Regions from separate parts of the Nocardioides sp. NPDC059952 genome, predicted to be linked through region 2. Evidence: riboswitches for the same ligand, from Rfam matches in the RefSeq annotation. Region 2 holds a riboswitch; each other region holds the start of a gene.

Region 1 (4,953 bases), on a different contig from region 2:
GCGCGACACCTTCGCCGCGACCCTGGCCGGCGAGCGGGCCGAGACCTTCTCCCGGATCAAGATCGAGGGCATCCGCGAGTCCGGGCTGGGCATCGTGGTCGGCTACGACCCGACCCGCGGCGGCCCCAACGTCCTCGGCCGCCACGCCATCGCCGACGCCGGCCTCTACTCAGTCGTCTGCGCCATCCAGAACCTCTGGCTCGCGGCCACAGCCGAAGGACTCGGCGTCGGCTGGGTCAGCTTCTACCGTGAGGAGTTCCTGCGGGACCTGGTCGGCATGCCCGAGGGCGTACGTCCCGTCGCCTGGCTCTGCGTCGGGCCCGTCGCCGACCTCCCCGACGTCCCCGACCTGGAGCGCTTCGGCTGGCGCCACCGCTCGCCGCTCTCGACGGTGGTCCACGAGGAGAAGTTCGGCTAGTCCGTCAGTATCTCCGGGCCACTGACCGGATCGACACCTCGCGAGTGCTGACGCGCGCTGTAGGACCAATGCACGACCGTGCGCTGGGGTGCCCAGCCGCGGAAGGTGCCGATCGCGTCGACGGACTCCACCGAGATCCGGGTCAGCTCGCCGCCCAGCTCGGCGTGCTGTCGCGCCAGGAGCTGCTCGGTCTCCAGGGTGACGCCGTGGACCACCAGGCGCCCGCCGGGGCGCAGGGCGGCGAGGCAGGTGTCGAGCACGCCGGGGCGGGTCGCGCCGCCGCCGATGAAGATCGCATCCGGGGCAGGGAGGCCGGCCAGGGCATCGGGTGCACGGCCCTCGACCACGCTCAGTCCCGGAACCCCGAGCCGGGCGGCGTTGCGGGCGATCCTGGCCGCCCGCTCGGAGCTGCCTTCGATCGCGGTCGTGGTGCAGGTCGGATGCGCCCGCATCCACTCGATCCCGACCGAGCCGGCACCGGCACCCACGTCCCACAGGTGCTCCCCAGGAGCCGGCGCCAGGCGGGCCAGGGCCGAGGCCCGCAGGTCCCGCTTGGTCAGCTGGCCGTCGTTCTCGAAGGCTTCGTCGGGGAGGCCGGTGGACCAGCCGTAGAGGGATGCCCCGGCGCACTCGATCGCCACGATGTTGAGCCGGGGTGACTCGCCCGTCCAGGTCGAGGCGGTCGCGGTCCGGGCGCTCTCCGTGTCCGCTCCCAGCTCTCCCAGCACGGTCATGGTGGAGGCCCCGAAACCGGCTTTGGCCAGGAGGATCGCGACCGAGGCGGGGGTCGCCTCGTCGGCGGAGAGGGCCAGGATCCGGCGGCCGGGAGCGAGCTCGCGCGCGACCAGCGACACGTCGCGGCCGACGAGGCTGACGACCACGCACGTCTCGGCCGCCCAGCCCATCCGGGCGCGGGCGAGGGCGACGGAGGAGACGGCCGGCTCGATGCGTACGTTCTCCCGGCCGAGGAGCGTGATCAGCGTCGTGCCGATGCCAGAGACCAGCGGGTCACCCGAAGCCAGGGCGACCGCGTCCCCGATGCCGTCGAGCAGCGCCGGGAGGCCCTCGCGCAGCGGGGAGGGCCAGGGCTCGCGCCGCTGGCCGGGGACGTCCGGGACGAGGTCGAGATGACGCTTGCCGCCGAGGAGGACGGCGGACTCCCGGATCAGCTGCTGGTGACGTACGGGGATCTCGTCCCAACCTCCGGCACCGATGCCCACCACGACGATCATGAGGCCAGACGCTACAGTGACCGCACAGGCGCGAGGTGCCCCGACTGGGGAGAATCTGGGAAGCCGGTGAGATTCCGGCACAGGCCCGCTGCGGTGAATCGAGCCCCCTCACGGGGACTCGACAAGTCCGAAGACCGGCCTCGCGTCCATCCATCCAACGCGATAGGGAGCGGGAGCCTCTCATGCCGGTGCACTACCCATTTTCTGCCGTCCTCGGCTGCCAGGCGGACGACCTCGACGACATGGGCCTCGCGCTCGTGCTGACCACCATCTCCCCGGAGATCGGCGGGGTACTGGTCCGTGGCGAGAAGGGGACCGCGAAGTCGACGGCCGTACGCGGTCTGGCGGCCGTGCTGCCCTCGATCTCGGTCTACGCCGGGGACAGGTTCTCGATCGACCCCGCCGACCCCTCCGCGGAGTCGCCGGACGGTCCCTTCGGGTCCGCCGCCGTCGTGGAGAGCCGGCCGGTGCGGCTGGTCGAGCTCCCGGTCGGGGCCACCGAGGACCGCGTCGTCGGCTCGCTCCATCTGGAGAGCGCGCTGTCGCGCGGCGCGGTCGAGTTCGAGCCGGGGCTGCTCGCGCGGGCACACCGCGGCCTGCTCTACGTCGACGAGGTCAACCTGCTCCACGACCACCTCGTCGACCTGCTGCTGGACGCGGCGGCGATGGGCCGGGTCAGCGTCGAGCGGGACGGCGTCTCGGTCGAGCACGCCGCCCGGTTCGTACTGATCGGCACCATGAACCCCGAGGAGGGCGAGCTGCGCCCGCAGCTGCTGGACCGCTTCGGGCTCACCGTCGAGGTCGCCGCCCCCCGGGATCCTTCCCTTCGGGCGGAGGTCGTACGCCGTCGGATGGCCTTCGACCTGGACGCGCCCGGGTTCGTCGAGCGCTATCTGGCCGCCGAGCGCGACCTGACTGCTCGGGTCTCCACCGCGCGTGCCCTCGTCGGGAAGGTCCGGCTCACCGCACCGGGGCTGCTCAAGATCGCCGAGATCTGCGCGGCGTTCGAGGTCGACGGGCTGCGCGCCGACATCGTCACCGCCCGCACCGCGGTCGCACACGCGGCCTGGGCCGGGCGCTCCGAGGTCACCCGCGCCGACATCCGCCGCGCCGCCCTGCTCGCCTTGCCGCACCGGCGCCGGCGCAACCCGTTCGACGCTCCTGGGCTGGACGAGGACCTGCTCGACCGCATCCTCGGCGACGACGAGCTGCCGCCCGAGCCGCCGGAGGGCGGGGACTCGAATGAAGGTGGCGCTGACGATTCTGTTGGTCTCGACACGCCTCCGCCTAGCGGCTCCGGCGGCTCGACCAGCGATGGGGACGGCTCGACCGATCAGCCACCGTCGGTTGAGCCCGCGAGCGAAGCGAGCGGTGTCGAAACCAACACAGCCGATGACGCACCCGGCCAGCCACAGACTCCCTCCGCTCCCGCAGGCGAGTCCGTCACCGCCGCAGCCCCGGCCTACCGCCCCCGCCTCCTGACCGTGACCGGCCTGGGTACGGGCCGCACCGGCGGCCGGAGCAAGGCGATCGGCAGCAGCGGCCGCCGGATCGGCGCCAGCGTCAGCACCCGCGGATCACTCCACCTCGTCGAGACGCTCAAGGCGGCAGCAGGCAAGCAGGCGGTCCGCTCGCGCACCTCGGCCAAGGTCGAGCTGCGCTCCGAGGACCTGCGGACCGCGATTCGCGAGGGCCGCGAGGCCAACCTGGTGCTCTTCTGCGTGGACGCCTCCGGCTCGATGGCCGCGCGCAAGCGGATGGCGCAGGTCAAGGCCGCGGTCCTCTCGCTGCTGCTGGACGCCTACCGGCGCCGCGACAAGGTCGGGATGATCACGTTCCGCGGCGAGGGCGCCGAGCTGGTGCTGCCGCCGACGAGCTCGGTCGACCTCGCGGCGGTCCGTCTCGACGAGATCCCCGCCGGAGGACGTACGCCGCTGGCCGAAGGCCTCCTCGAGGCCGCCCGCGTGCTCCAGCGCGAGCACCTGCGCGACCCCGATCTGCGGCCGTTGCTGGTGGTCGTCACCGACGGCCGCGCGAACTCGTCCCAAAAAACTGCGCAGGCCCACGGCAAGGACGCCGTCAGGCGATCGCAGCAGGCCGCCGCGTACGTCGCCAGCCTGGGTGTCACGACCGTCGTCATCGACTCCGAGAGCGGGCCGATGCGGCTCGGGCTGGCCCGCCAGTTGGCCGAGCACCTGGGCGCCGAGCACGTGCCGGTCGCCGAGGTGAGCGCCGAGGCGCTGACCTCCGCGGTGCACGGCTACACCACCAGCGGGAAGGGAGCAGCCTGATGCCCAAGGGACAGCCGCTGAACGTACCCGACGACGGGCTCACCACCCGCCAGCGCCGCAACCGGCCGCTGGTGATGGTCCACACCGGGCCGGGCAAGGGGAAGTCGACCGCCGCCTTCGGGCTCGCGCTGCGCGGCTGGAACCAGGGCTGGCGGATCGGGGTCTTCCAGTTCGTGAAGTCGGCCAAGTGGCGCATCGGCGAGCAGACCGTGCTCGAGCGCCTCGGGAAGCTGCACGAGGAGACCGGCGAGGGTGGGCCGGTCGACTGGCACAAGATGGGCTCCGGCTGGTCCTGGTCGCGCAAGCAGGGGGAGGCCGAGGACCACGCCGCGGCCGCCGCCGAGGGCTGGGCCGAGATCAAGCGGTGCCTGGCCGCGGAGACGTACGACCTGCTGGTCCTCGACGAGTTCACCTACCCGATCAAGTGGGGCTGGGTCGACGCCGCCGAGGTCGCCTCCGTGCTCTCCGAGCGGCCGGGGCGCCAGCACGTCGTGATCACCGGCCGCGATGCCGACCCCGCCGTGCTCGAGGTGGCGGACCTGGTCACCGAGATGACCAAGATCAAGCACCCGATGGACGCCGGCCAGAAGGGCCAGCGGGGCATCGAATGGTGACCCTGCCCCGGCTGGTGGTCGCTGCTCCCTCGACCGGGTCGGGGAAGACGACGATCGCCACCGGCCTGATGGCGGCGCTGCGTTCCGCCGGGCACGAGGTCAGCGGTCACAAGGTCGGCCCGGACTACATCGACCCGGGCTACCACGCGCTCGCCACCGGGCGGCCGGGGCGAAACCTCGACCCTCACCTGGTCGGGGAGTCGAGGGTCGTGCCGCTGCTCCTCCACGGCGCCGCCGGGGCGGACGTGGCGATCATCGAAGGTGTCATGGGCCTCTACGACGGCCGCCTCGGCACCGACGGCTTCGCCTCCACCGCCCATGTCTCCTCGCTGACGTCCTCGCCGGTGGTCCTGGTCCTCGACGTCGCCCGGATGTCCCGCTCCGCCGCCGCGATCGCA
Region 2 (4,953 bases):
AGATGCTCGGCGGCGTGATCGCCGATCCCGACGGGGTCGAGGGGTCGGTCGCCGAGGTCGAGGGGCTGGGCCTGCTCGACGTACGCACCGACTTCACCCCCGCCAAGAACCTCCGCCTGCCCACCGGGTCGGCGCTCGGGGTCGGGGCGAGCGGCTACGAGATCCACCACGGCCGAATCACCCGGGGTGACGGGGTCTCGGAGTTCCTGGGTGGCGCGCGAGCCGGGCAGGTCTTCGGCACGATGTGGCACGGCAGCCTGGAGGGCGACGCCCTGCGCGGCGCTCTCCTCGAAGCAACGCTGGGACGCGAGCCGTCCGACGTCTCTTTCCCGGCCGCGCGTGAGCGCCGCCTCAACCTGATCGGCGACCTCGTCGAGAAGCACCTCGACATCGACGCCCTGCTCGACCTCGCCGTCTCCCCCGTCGGTCGAGCCGACTCCGCTCCCGCTGGTCGAGCCGGCTCCGCTCCCGCTGGTCGAGCCGGCTCCGCTCTCGCTGGTCGAGCCGACGTCGTGAGGGACGAACGACGTCGTGTCGAGACCAACACGGTCCCATCGAGCGCGACAGCGGACCGTGTTGGTCTCGACACGCCTCCGCCTAGCGGCTCCGGCGGCTCGACCAGCGGGGGCAACGGCAACGGCTCGACCAGCGGGGGGACCCGATGAGGCTGCTGATCCTGGGCGGGACCGGGGAGGCGCGGGACCTGGCGGCGCGGCTGCTCGAGGAGGGTGTGGAGGTGACCTCCTCGCTGGCCGGGCGGGTGGCGAGGCCTCGGCTGCCGGTCGGCGAGGTGCGGATCGGGGGGTTCGGCGGGGTCGAGGGCCTGAGGGGGGCCCTCGACCACTTCGACGCGGTCATCGACGCGACGCATCCGTTCGCGCGCGGGATGTCGGCCAACGCGGCGGCCGCCTGCGCGCAGACCGGGCATCCGTTGCTCCGGCTGGAGCGTCCCGGCTGGCCGGCGGACCCGTCCTGGGCCTACGTCGACACCCACGACCAGGCGGCCACGCTCGCCGCCGGCCTCGGGAAGCGTCCGTTCATCACGGTCGGACGCCAGGAGCTCGCCAGGTTCGTCCCGGCACTCGCCGGACACCAGGCCCTCGCCCGCGTGGTCGACCGGCCCGACCTCGACCTCCCCGAAGCCTGGACCCTGCTGACCAGCCGTGGCCCCTACGAGATCGAGGGCGAGCTCGCGCTGATGCGCGAGCACGGGACGGACGTACTCATCACCAAGGACTCCGGCGGCACCTTCACCTGGCCGAAGATGGCCGCGGCGGCCGAGCTCGGGGTGAGCGTCGTGGTCGTCCGCCGCCCGGCCGGAGAGGACGGCGTCCGCACGGTCGACGACGTCGCCGAGGCGGTCTCCTGGGTGCGGAGCCTCGGATGACACACCGCGTCGTCGTCGGGATGTCGGTGACCGACGTCGACCGCCGCGAGGACCTGCTCGCCTGGGCCCGCGAGCTCGACGCGAGCCTTGCGTTTCTGCAGATGGGCGACCCGTCGCTCTCCCGCGAGCTGACCCGCCTGGCCGACGAGGGCGCCGGGACCATCGCCCTGGCCGGGGTCAGCCTCGGCCCGCTCGCTCCGGGCCACTCCTGGCTGCGCCGGATCGCCGCTCACTGGTGGCGCGAGCGCGCCGGCACCCGCCCCGAGTTGCAGATCGCGACCCGCCTGGCCACCACGCGCGAGGAGCTCGCCGAGGCGCTGACCGACTCGCTGGCCGAGACCCGGCCGATCACCGGCACCGAGCCCGGGCTCACCTCGCCCGCCTGGGAGCGGGTCCCCGACCACGTACGTCAGGTGCTGATCTGCCGCGGTCCGCGCTGCACCGCGAAGGGCTCGGAGGAGACCGCCAGGGCGGTGATCCTGGGTGCGATGGAGGCCGGTCTCGGCGACGACGACCTGCTGATCACCCACACCGGCTGCCAGTTCCCGTGCAACCAGGCGCCGGTGCTCAGCGTCCAGCCCGACGATGTCTGGTACGGCAACGTGGAAGCGGCCGCCGCCCGGGTGATCGTGCGTGATCACCTGGCCGACGGCCGCCCCGTGGAGACCTACCGCCTCCCTCGCTGAGCCGCTCAGAGGCTGGCGGCGAGGGCCTTTCGCTCCGCGACAGCGCGCTCTGCCGCGTAGAGACGAATGACCAGGCCGGTCAGCGCCACTCCGAGCACGCCCCACATCGTGGCGAGCGTGATCAGCGAGGCCCGACGGAAGAACCACAGCGTGTCGGCCGGGAAGTCCCCGACCTCGTTGACCGTCGTGAACAGCTGCCCGGCGACGACCATGACGACCAGGTAGGCCGCGATCGCGCCGACCACGGCGAGGTAGGTGCCGAACCGCCCACGCAGCCGCACGGCGGCGTACGTCACGACCACCGCCGCCACGACCGAGAGGGCCTGGAAGGCGAAGTAGACCGCGGTGCGTACCCCGATGGTGTCTCCGCTGCCCACCGCCGGTGGGGTCGCCGGATATTTGAGGAACGGCACCAGGGCGACCGCGACGAACCCGATCAGGGTGACGAGCGCCGTCGACTGTCCCGGCGTGAGCCGTCCCAGACGACCCAGCGTCGCGGCGGCGACCAGCCCGAGGATGCCGCCGAGCGCGACGCCGACCGCGAGGGTGCCGGTCAGCAGCCCCCAGGTGCTCTGGTTGGTGCGGGAGACCTCGGCGGCCTCCTCGCCACCCTCGCCACCCTCATCGCCTTCGGCGGCGTGCGAGTGCGAGTGCCCGTCGCCGCCCTCCTCCAGCGCGATGGCAGCACCGACCTGCGGCTCACCGACGGAGTACGCCACCAGGAAGGTGGCGACTCCGGCGAGGAGTCCAGCTAGCAGGCCGCGTACGAGAAATGCACGCGGGCTCATCAGTGGCAGGGGTAGCCGAGCAGGTGACGACCGTCGTGGACCCACTCGTGGATGAGCGTGCCGGACGGGATCGAGACCGCGCCCTGGTCGGCGCTGATGAAGAAGAGCACCAGGAGACCGAGCAGGCCGAAGAAGAGCGCCCAGGGGGCAAGCTCACGAAGCGAGATAGTGGGCAGATCGACGCCGGCGACGGGCGCCACAGCAGGCTGCGACATATGTCCTCCTCAGGGATGAATGCGTCCCTGTTCGTTGGGGTTGGACGGACAATCGGGTCTGACTCCACCGCCGAAGCGATGTCACAGTAGCGCGACTGTGCCGGAGTTCCACCGGCTTCCTCATGTCCGTTGCCAGCACTATAGCGGGATCTCAGCGGAGCCACTCGTTGCCGGTGAGACTGCTCAGCTCGGTGATGTCGAGCTCGGGCTCGATCCCGGACTCGGGCGCGAGCCCGAAGTGCTCGACCGAGCGGCGGACCCACTCGGCGGCGTCGATGTTGATCGGACCGGAGACCCACATCGCGTACGGCAGGTTCACGAACCGCTGCTCCTTGACCGCGGTCAGGTCGCGCGAGGCCGGGTGGGCCTGGAGGACCTTGACCTTCTCCTCGTAGGACTGGCCGGGGTAGTCCACGAAGTAGATGACGTCCGGGTCCGCGGCGGCGAGACGCTCCCAGCCGACCTCGGTCCAGGTGTCCTCCACGTCGGCGGTCGCGTTGGTCACCCCGGCGGTGTCGAAGATGGCCTGCGGAGCGCCGAAGGAGCCGGAGGTGAAGATCGCGTCGATGCCGGAGTCGAAGAGGAACGCGGTCGGCGCCTTCGCAAGGCTAGGCGCGCTCTCCAGGGCCTCGCGGCGCTCGTCGATGTCGGCCGCGACCTTCTTCGCCTCCGAGCCGTGGCCGGTCAGCTCACCGATGTTGAGCAGGTCGGTACGCAGCGCCGTCCAGGCCTCCATCGTGCCGCGGTCGCCGTCCTCCTGCCGGCAGGACTCACTGAGCAGGTAGGTCTCGATGCCGTGCTCCTCCACGGTCTCGGGCACCAGGTTGCGTGACTCGCTGAAGCCGTAGTTCCAGCCCGCGAACATCAGCTGCGGCTCGAGCGCCAGGACGGTCTCCAGGGTCGGCTGTTCGTCCCCGACGACCTTCAGCTCCCCGACCCGGTCCTTCGGGTAGGCCAGCTCGAGCAGCTCCTGGTCCCGGGCGATGCCGGTGACCGCGACGAGGTTCTCCCGGGCACCGACGGCCAGGGCGATGGAGATGATCCCGCCGTCGTACGCGTAGAGCTCGGTGACCGGCTCGTCGACGGTCACCTTCTCGCCACAGTTCTCGACGGTGATCGCGCCGTCGTTCTCCTGGGCCGCGGTGCCGACGCTGGTCTTCTCCGCCGCACCGCAGGAGGTGAGGATCGTCGAGCCGAGTGCCAGCGCGGCCAGGCAGGCGAGGCCGCCGCGACGTACGGGGATGGTCGGGAGAGAGGTCATGCCGAGTGGTCCTTCCGGGGGTGGATGAGCAGATGGGGCTGGTCCAGGTGCGGGTGGGGCACCTGGACGGAGCCGACGCCGAAGTGGAGATCGACGCGGATGGTGTCGAGCACCTCGGCCGGCGGCCCGTGGGCGACGACGGTCGCCGGGCCGCTGTCGGGATCGCTGCCCCGCGGCCGGCCGAGAACCGCCAGCTGGTCGAAGGAACGCAGCGCCAGGTCGAGGTCGTGGATCGTCGCGACCAGGGTCTCGGCCCGGTCGGCGACCGTCCGCAGCAGCCGCAGCTGCCAGGCGACGTCGAGATGGTTCGTGGGCTCGTCCAGGAGCATCACCGGGCTCTCCTGGGCGAGGCCGCGGGCGAGCACCGCCCGGCGCCGCTCGCCGCCGGAGAGGCGGTCGCAGGGGTCGTCGATACGGTCGGCCAGGCCGACGGCATCGAGCGCGGCCCGGACGATCTCGCGCTCCTGCCGTCCGCCTCGCGACCACGGCCGGGTGCGCGGCACCCGGCCCAGCGCCACCATCTCGCCGACGAGCAGCTCGGCCGAGGCGACCTCCTCCTGGGGGACGTACGCAAGCCGGCGGGCGCGTTCGCGCGAGCCGATCCGGGAGATCTCCT
Region 3 (4,953 bases), on a different contig from region 2:
CACGTGGTTGCAGAGCAACCGCTTCGGCTTCACCGGAAGTGACGTGGACGGGGTGTTCGGCCCGGCCAGCGATCGTAAGATGCGGTACCCGTTCGATTACGGCTGCGCTCGGATTCCTTACTGAGTCGCTTCGACCGGCTGATCGTCACACCGGGCCGAGGAAACGGATGACGACGCCTTCGTCGTGATGCACCCGGGCGCGGACTCCGTAGACCTCGGCGATGAGGGCCTCGGTGAGCACCTGCGCGGGCGCCCCGCCGGCGACGACGCGGCCTTCGGAGAGCACGAAGACCTGGTCGCAGTAGGTGGCGGCGAGGTTGAGGTCGTGCAGTGCGACCAGGCAGGTCGTGGGCATCCGGCGGACCAGTGCGAGCAGGGCCAGCTGGTGGCGTACGTCGAGGTGGTTCGTCGGCTCGTCCAGGAGCAGGATCTCGGGCTCCTGGGCGAGCGCCCGAGCGATCTGCGTACGCTGCCGCTCGCCGCCCGACAGGGTCGAGAAGCGCTGGTCGAGGCGGTCGGCGATGCCGGCGTGGGTGGCCGCCTCCACGATGACGGCGCGGTCGTGGGCGCTGTCGGGCGCCCAGGCCGGGCGGTGCGGGATCCGGCCGAGCGCGACGACGTCGCGTACCCGTAGGTCCTGGCTGGTCGCCGGCTCCTGCTCGACGACCGCGAGCCGTCGCGCCAGCCGGCGCCGGGACATGCCGGCGAGCGGGCTGCCGTCGAGCAGCACGTCCCCGGAGTCCGCGGGCCGCAGCCCCGCCAGGATGCGGATCAGCGAGGACTTCCCGGAACCGTTGGGCCCGAGCAGCCCGACGGTGACGCCGTCCTCGACCTGGAGGGAGACGTCGTCGACGACGAGGCGCCCACGGGGAGCCCATCGGACCCGCCCTGCCTCGAGCGCCGTCATCGGGCCGCCTCCGTAGCGCAAGCGCCAGAATACGGACGCGACCCGATGACAGGCTGACGGGTCGCTCGCTGACGCTCGCTCATCGGCGGGCCCTCATCAGCACCAGGGCGAAGGCGGGCACCCCGACCAGCGCGGTCGCCACCCCGACCGGGAGCTCCTCGGGGTCGATCACGGTCCGGGCCGCGGTGTCGACCCAGATCAGGAAGATCGCGCCGAGCAGCGCGGTCGCCGGGAGCAGCAGCCGGTGTCCGGGGCCGACCAGTGCGCGTGCCAGGTGCGGCAGCACCAGCCCGACGAAGCCGATCGCGCCCGAGGTGGACACGATGACGGCCGTCATCAGCGCCGTCAGCACCAGGAGCACCGCCCGGATCCGGCCGACGTCGACTCCGAGGGAGGCCGCCGCGTCGTTGCCGAAGGCGAACGCGTCCAGCCAGCCGGCGCCCGCGACGCAGCAGAGCAGCCCGCCGAGCACGATCACCCCGCAGACCAGGACGTCGGTCCAGCTCGCCGAGGAGAGCGACCCGAGCAGCCAGAACAGCACCCCGCGCGTCTGCTCGGCGTCGGCCGCGGTGAACACGATGAACGAGGTGAGCGCCGAGAAGAGCTGGGTGGCGGCGATGCCGGCCAGGACCAGCCGGTCGGTGGTGCCGCCGGCGAGCGAGGCCAGCAGCAGCACGAGTGCGAACGAGACGAGCGCTCCCGCGAACGCCCCGGTGGAGAGCCCGATCGCGCCCGATCCGACGCCCAGCACGACGATCGAGACCGCGCCGGTCGAGGCTCCTGAGGAGATGCCGAGCACGAACGGGTCGGCGAGCGGGTTGCGCAGCAGCGACTGCAGGATCACCCCGCAGATCGCCAGTCCCGCTCCGCATATCCCCGCCAGCAGCGTACGTGGCAGCCGCAGGTCCCACACGATGCTCTGCTGGAGCAGGGTGAGGCCGGAAGAGCCGAGGCCGACCCGGTCAGCCACGACCCGGTAGACGTCGGTGACGCTCAGGTCGGATGGCCCGACGGTGATCGCCCCCGCGACCGAGGCCAGCACCACCAAGGGCGCGACCAGCAGGACGCCGGTGACCCCGATCGCCGAGGCGTCACGTCCGTCGGCCGAGACGTCGCCCGCGTCGGTCGAGATGTCACGTACGTCGGCCGAGACGTCATCGCCGTGCCAAGTCGGCCGACCGGGGTGACGCTTCGGCTGATCGGAGCCCGGCGTACGCAGTCTCATAGGCCGAGGTCGGCGAGCTGCTCGGCGACGTTCTCGACGGCGTAGACGGTGCGGATCGACGGGTTGAGCTCGGCGCCGGAGAGAGTCACGAAGCGGTCGTTCTTCACCGCCTCCATCTGCGACGTGACCGGGTTGGTCTTCAGGTAGTCGATCTTCGCGCGGGCGGTCTCGGCGGTCTGGCTCTTGCGGGTCAGGTCGCCGAGGACGATGACGTCGGGGTTGCGCTCGGCGACGGTCTCCCAGTTGATCTGCGGCCATTCGTCGGTGGTGTCGTCGAAGACGTTCTCCACGCCGAGGGTGCGCCCGATGATCCCGGGGCCGCCGCAGCAGCCGGCCAGGTAGGGCGACTCCGAGTTGGCGAACCAGTACATCGCGCTGACGTCTCCGGCCGGTGCCTCGCTCTCGGCGTTCTCGAGCCGCCGGGACAGGTCGGCGACGAGCTCCTCGCCCCGCTCGGGGACGCCGAAGATCCGCGCCAGGTCGGTGATCTCGCCGAGGATGGTCTCGATCTCGAGGGCGTCGTGGCGGGTGCCGTCGTCGTCGCCCTCGTTGTCCTTGAGGCACTCGGCGGGGGAGAGGTAGGAGCCCACGCCGAGCTTCTCCAGGTTCTCGGGTGTGGTCACCCCGCCCTCGCCCAGAGTGCTGGCGAAGGAGGCCGTGACGAAGTCCGGCTCGGTCTCCAGGACGCGCTCGTAGGAGGGCGCGTTCTCGGCCAGCCGAGGCACGTCCTCGTTGGCCGCGGCCAGCGAGTCGAGCACCGGGTCGGTCCAGGTCGCGGAGCCGACGACACGGTCGGCCAGGCCGAGCGAGAGCAGGATCTCCGTGGAGCCCTGGTTGAGCGAGACGACACGCTCGGGAGGTGCATCGAGGGTCATCTCGCGGCCGCAGTTGGTCAGGGTGATCGGGAAGCCGGCGGTGCCGGCGGCCGCCTGCTGTGTCCCGGAGGGCTGGTCGGCGGCGCAGCCGGCCAGCGTCGAGCCGAGCACCAGAACGGTGCTCGCGGTGAGAGTTCGGATGGTGCGGGAGGGGTGCACGTCGGTCCTCGAGCGGGTCGCGGGCTGGTGCGCGTCGCCCGTGCTGACCGGCAGCGGTGTGCTGCAGGGCCAGCAGGTCTTCGGACTCGGGATCGACCGGCGCGAGACGCCTTCCCAGGCCCGAGGGCCCAGTGGCACAGTGTCCCGTCCGTCACCCACACCGCTGCGCGTCAGTCCCGGACTCTCACCGGGTTCCCGTGCCGGGACTACGTCCCGAGCGGCTGGCCAGAAGACCGTAGCAGGCGACTCCGCCCGCGCGGGGCCTCAGCCCTCGCGATGGGCGCTCAGCCCGTCCTCCCCGGGCGCGACCGAGTCGTGGAGCCTGATCGTGTGGTCGTAGTGCTCCTCGGCCATCGGCCGGTAGTCGATCCGCGGCTCCCTCATCACGCCCTCGAGACGTACGGTCAGGTCGGCCTCGATCCGAGCCATGAGCTGCGGGTTCATGGTGTCGGCGTCGGTGATCAGGTGCGGCCGCAGCGGGTCCATCCCGGTGTACCAGAACGTGCCGTGCAGCAGGGGCCACAGGACGTCCTCGATGTCGCCGCTGATCCCACGCGGACCGAGGGTCGCGGCCCGGTCGCCGGCGGTGACGACGGTCAGCGCGCGCTTGCCGACCAGGCCGCCCTTACCGTACTTGAGCGGCTTGCCGGTCTCCGGATCCGGTACGTCGAAGGCGAACCCCGACTCGAAGACGCGGTCGATCCAGCCCTTGAGGATGGCCGGCACCGAATACCACCACAGCGGGAACTGCACGACCAGCAGATCGGCCTCCCGCAGCCGGTCCTGGTGGTGGCGTACGTCAGCCTCGCCGCGCTCCACCAGAAGTGGATTGAAACCTTCTCGATAGAGGTCGATCTCATCGACGCTCCAGCCGTCCGCGCCGAGGGCGTTCATGCCGACCTCACGCAGCCGTCCGTTGAGTGATGCCGAGTGCGGATGTGCCCATACCCAGAGTGCGTGCATAGGGCTCTGAACGCCGTCTGACGCGGTGGGATTCCCGCCTGGAGACAGGCCGGCGCCGACACGGTCTGATGACAAAGTCCGGATCTCGCTCAAATTAGCGGCCTCAGAGTGTTGACGTATGTGATTGCCATCACTAGCGTAAACCAGGCTTGAAACCTTTCAATTCGAGGAGCTGCCCATGCCGGACACACCCGCCGCACTGGAGCTGCGGGACGTGGCCAAGTCGTTCGGCCCCGTACGCGCCCTCCGGTCCGGAAGCCTCCGGGTCGAGGCCGGATCCATCCACGCGCTCGTGGGGGAGAACGGAGCCGGGAAGTCGACCCTGGTCAAGATCGTCGCCGGGCTCTACCGTCGTGACGCCGGCGACTACCTGCTCGCCGGGGAGCAGGTCGACTTCCGCAACACCGCCGACGCCAAGCAGGCCGGGGTCGCGGTCATCTACCAGGAGCCGACCCTCTTCCCCGACCTCTCCGTCACCGAGAACATCTTCATGGGGCGCCAGCCGACCAACCGCTGGGGCAAGATCGACCGCGCCGCGATGCGCACCGAGGTCGTCGAGCTCTTCGCCCGGCTCGGCGTCCCGATCGAGCCCGACCGGCCGACCGAAGGCCTCTCCATCGCCGACCAGCAGCTGATCGAGATCGCCAAGGCGCTCTCGCTCGACGCCAAGGTCTTGATCATGGACGAGCCGACCGCTGCCCTCTCGGGCAACGAGGTCGACCGGCTGATGACCGTGGCGCGCACGCTGCGCGACCAGGGCTGCGCCGTCGTCTTCATCTCGCACCGCTTCGACGAGGTGTTCGCGCTGTGCGACACGATCACCG

What was found. Region 2 has a riboswitch for cobalamin ahead of ACFV9G_RS24345 (CbtB-domain containing protein). Riboswitches for the same ligand answer to the same signal wherever they lie in the genome.
Region 1: it holds a riboswitch for cobalamin, as region 2 does, so the genes downstream of both, ACFV9G_RS21325 (VWA domain-containing protein) here and ACFV9G_RS24345 (CbtB-domain containing protein) in region 2, are expected to answer to the same signal.
Region 3: it holds a riboswitch for cobalamin, as region 2 does, so the genes downstream of both, ACFV9G_RS29090 (ABC transporter substrate-binding protein) here and ACFV9G_RS24345 (CbtB-domain containing protein) in region 2, are expected to answer to the same signal.

Annotation. Positions count from the first base shown of each region.
Region 1 covers NZ_JBHWLY010000054.1:1,183-6,135, reverse strand. Annotated here, with positions in the region: gene bluB (5,6-dimethylbenzimidazole synthase) at 1-418, shown strand, start outside; gene cbiE (precorrin-6y C5,15-methyltransferase (decarboxylating) subunit CbiE) at 415-1,650, opposite strand; cobalamin riboswitch at 1,667-1,808, shown strand; gene ACFV9G_RS21325 (VWA domain-containing protein) at 1,833-3,941, shown strand; gene cobO (cob(I)yrinic acid a,c-diamide adenosyltransferase) at 3,941-4,555, shown strand; partial or broken gene ACFV9G_RS21315 (cobyrinate a,c-diamide synthase) at 4,549-4,953, shown strand, end outside.
Region 2 covers NZ_JBHWLY010000072.1:7,253-12,205, reverse strand. Annotated here, with positions in the region: gene ACFV9G_RS24365 (cobyric acid synthase) at 1-665, shown strand, start outside; gene ACFV9G_RS24360 (cobalt-precorrin-6A reductase) at 662-1,387, shown strand; gene ACFV9G_RS24355 (ferredoxin) at 1,384-2,073, shown strand; gene ACFV9G_RS24350 (CbtA family protein) at 2,079-2,861, opposite strand; gene ACFV9G_RS24345 (CbtB-domain containing protein) at 2,861-3,076, opposite strand; cobalamin riboswitch at 3,110-3,244, opposite strand; gene ACFV9G_RS24340 (ABC transporter substrate-binding protein) at 3,228-4,337, opposite strand; gene ACFV9G_RS24335 (ABC transporter ATP-binding protein) at 4,334-4,953, opposite strand, start outside.
Region 3 covers NZ_JBHWLY010000121.1:609-5,561, forward strand. Annotated here, with positions in the region: gene ACFV9G_RS29080 (ABC transporter ATP-binding protein) at 146-907, opposite strand; gene ACFV9G_RS29085 (FecCD family ABC transporter permease) at 987-2,132, opposite strand; gene ACFV9G_RS29090 (ABC transporter substrate-binding protein) at 2,129-3,166, opposite strand; cobalamin riboswitch at 3,220-3,407, opposite strand; gene ACFV9G_RS29095 (NAD(P)H-dependent oxidoreductase) at 3,431-4,129, opposite strand; gene ACFV9G_RS29100 (sugar ABC transporter ATP-binding protein) at 4,308-4,953, shown strand, end outside.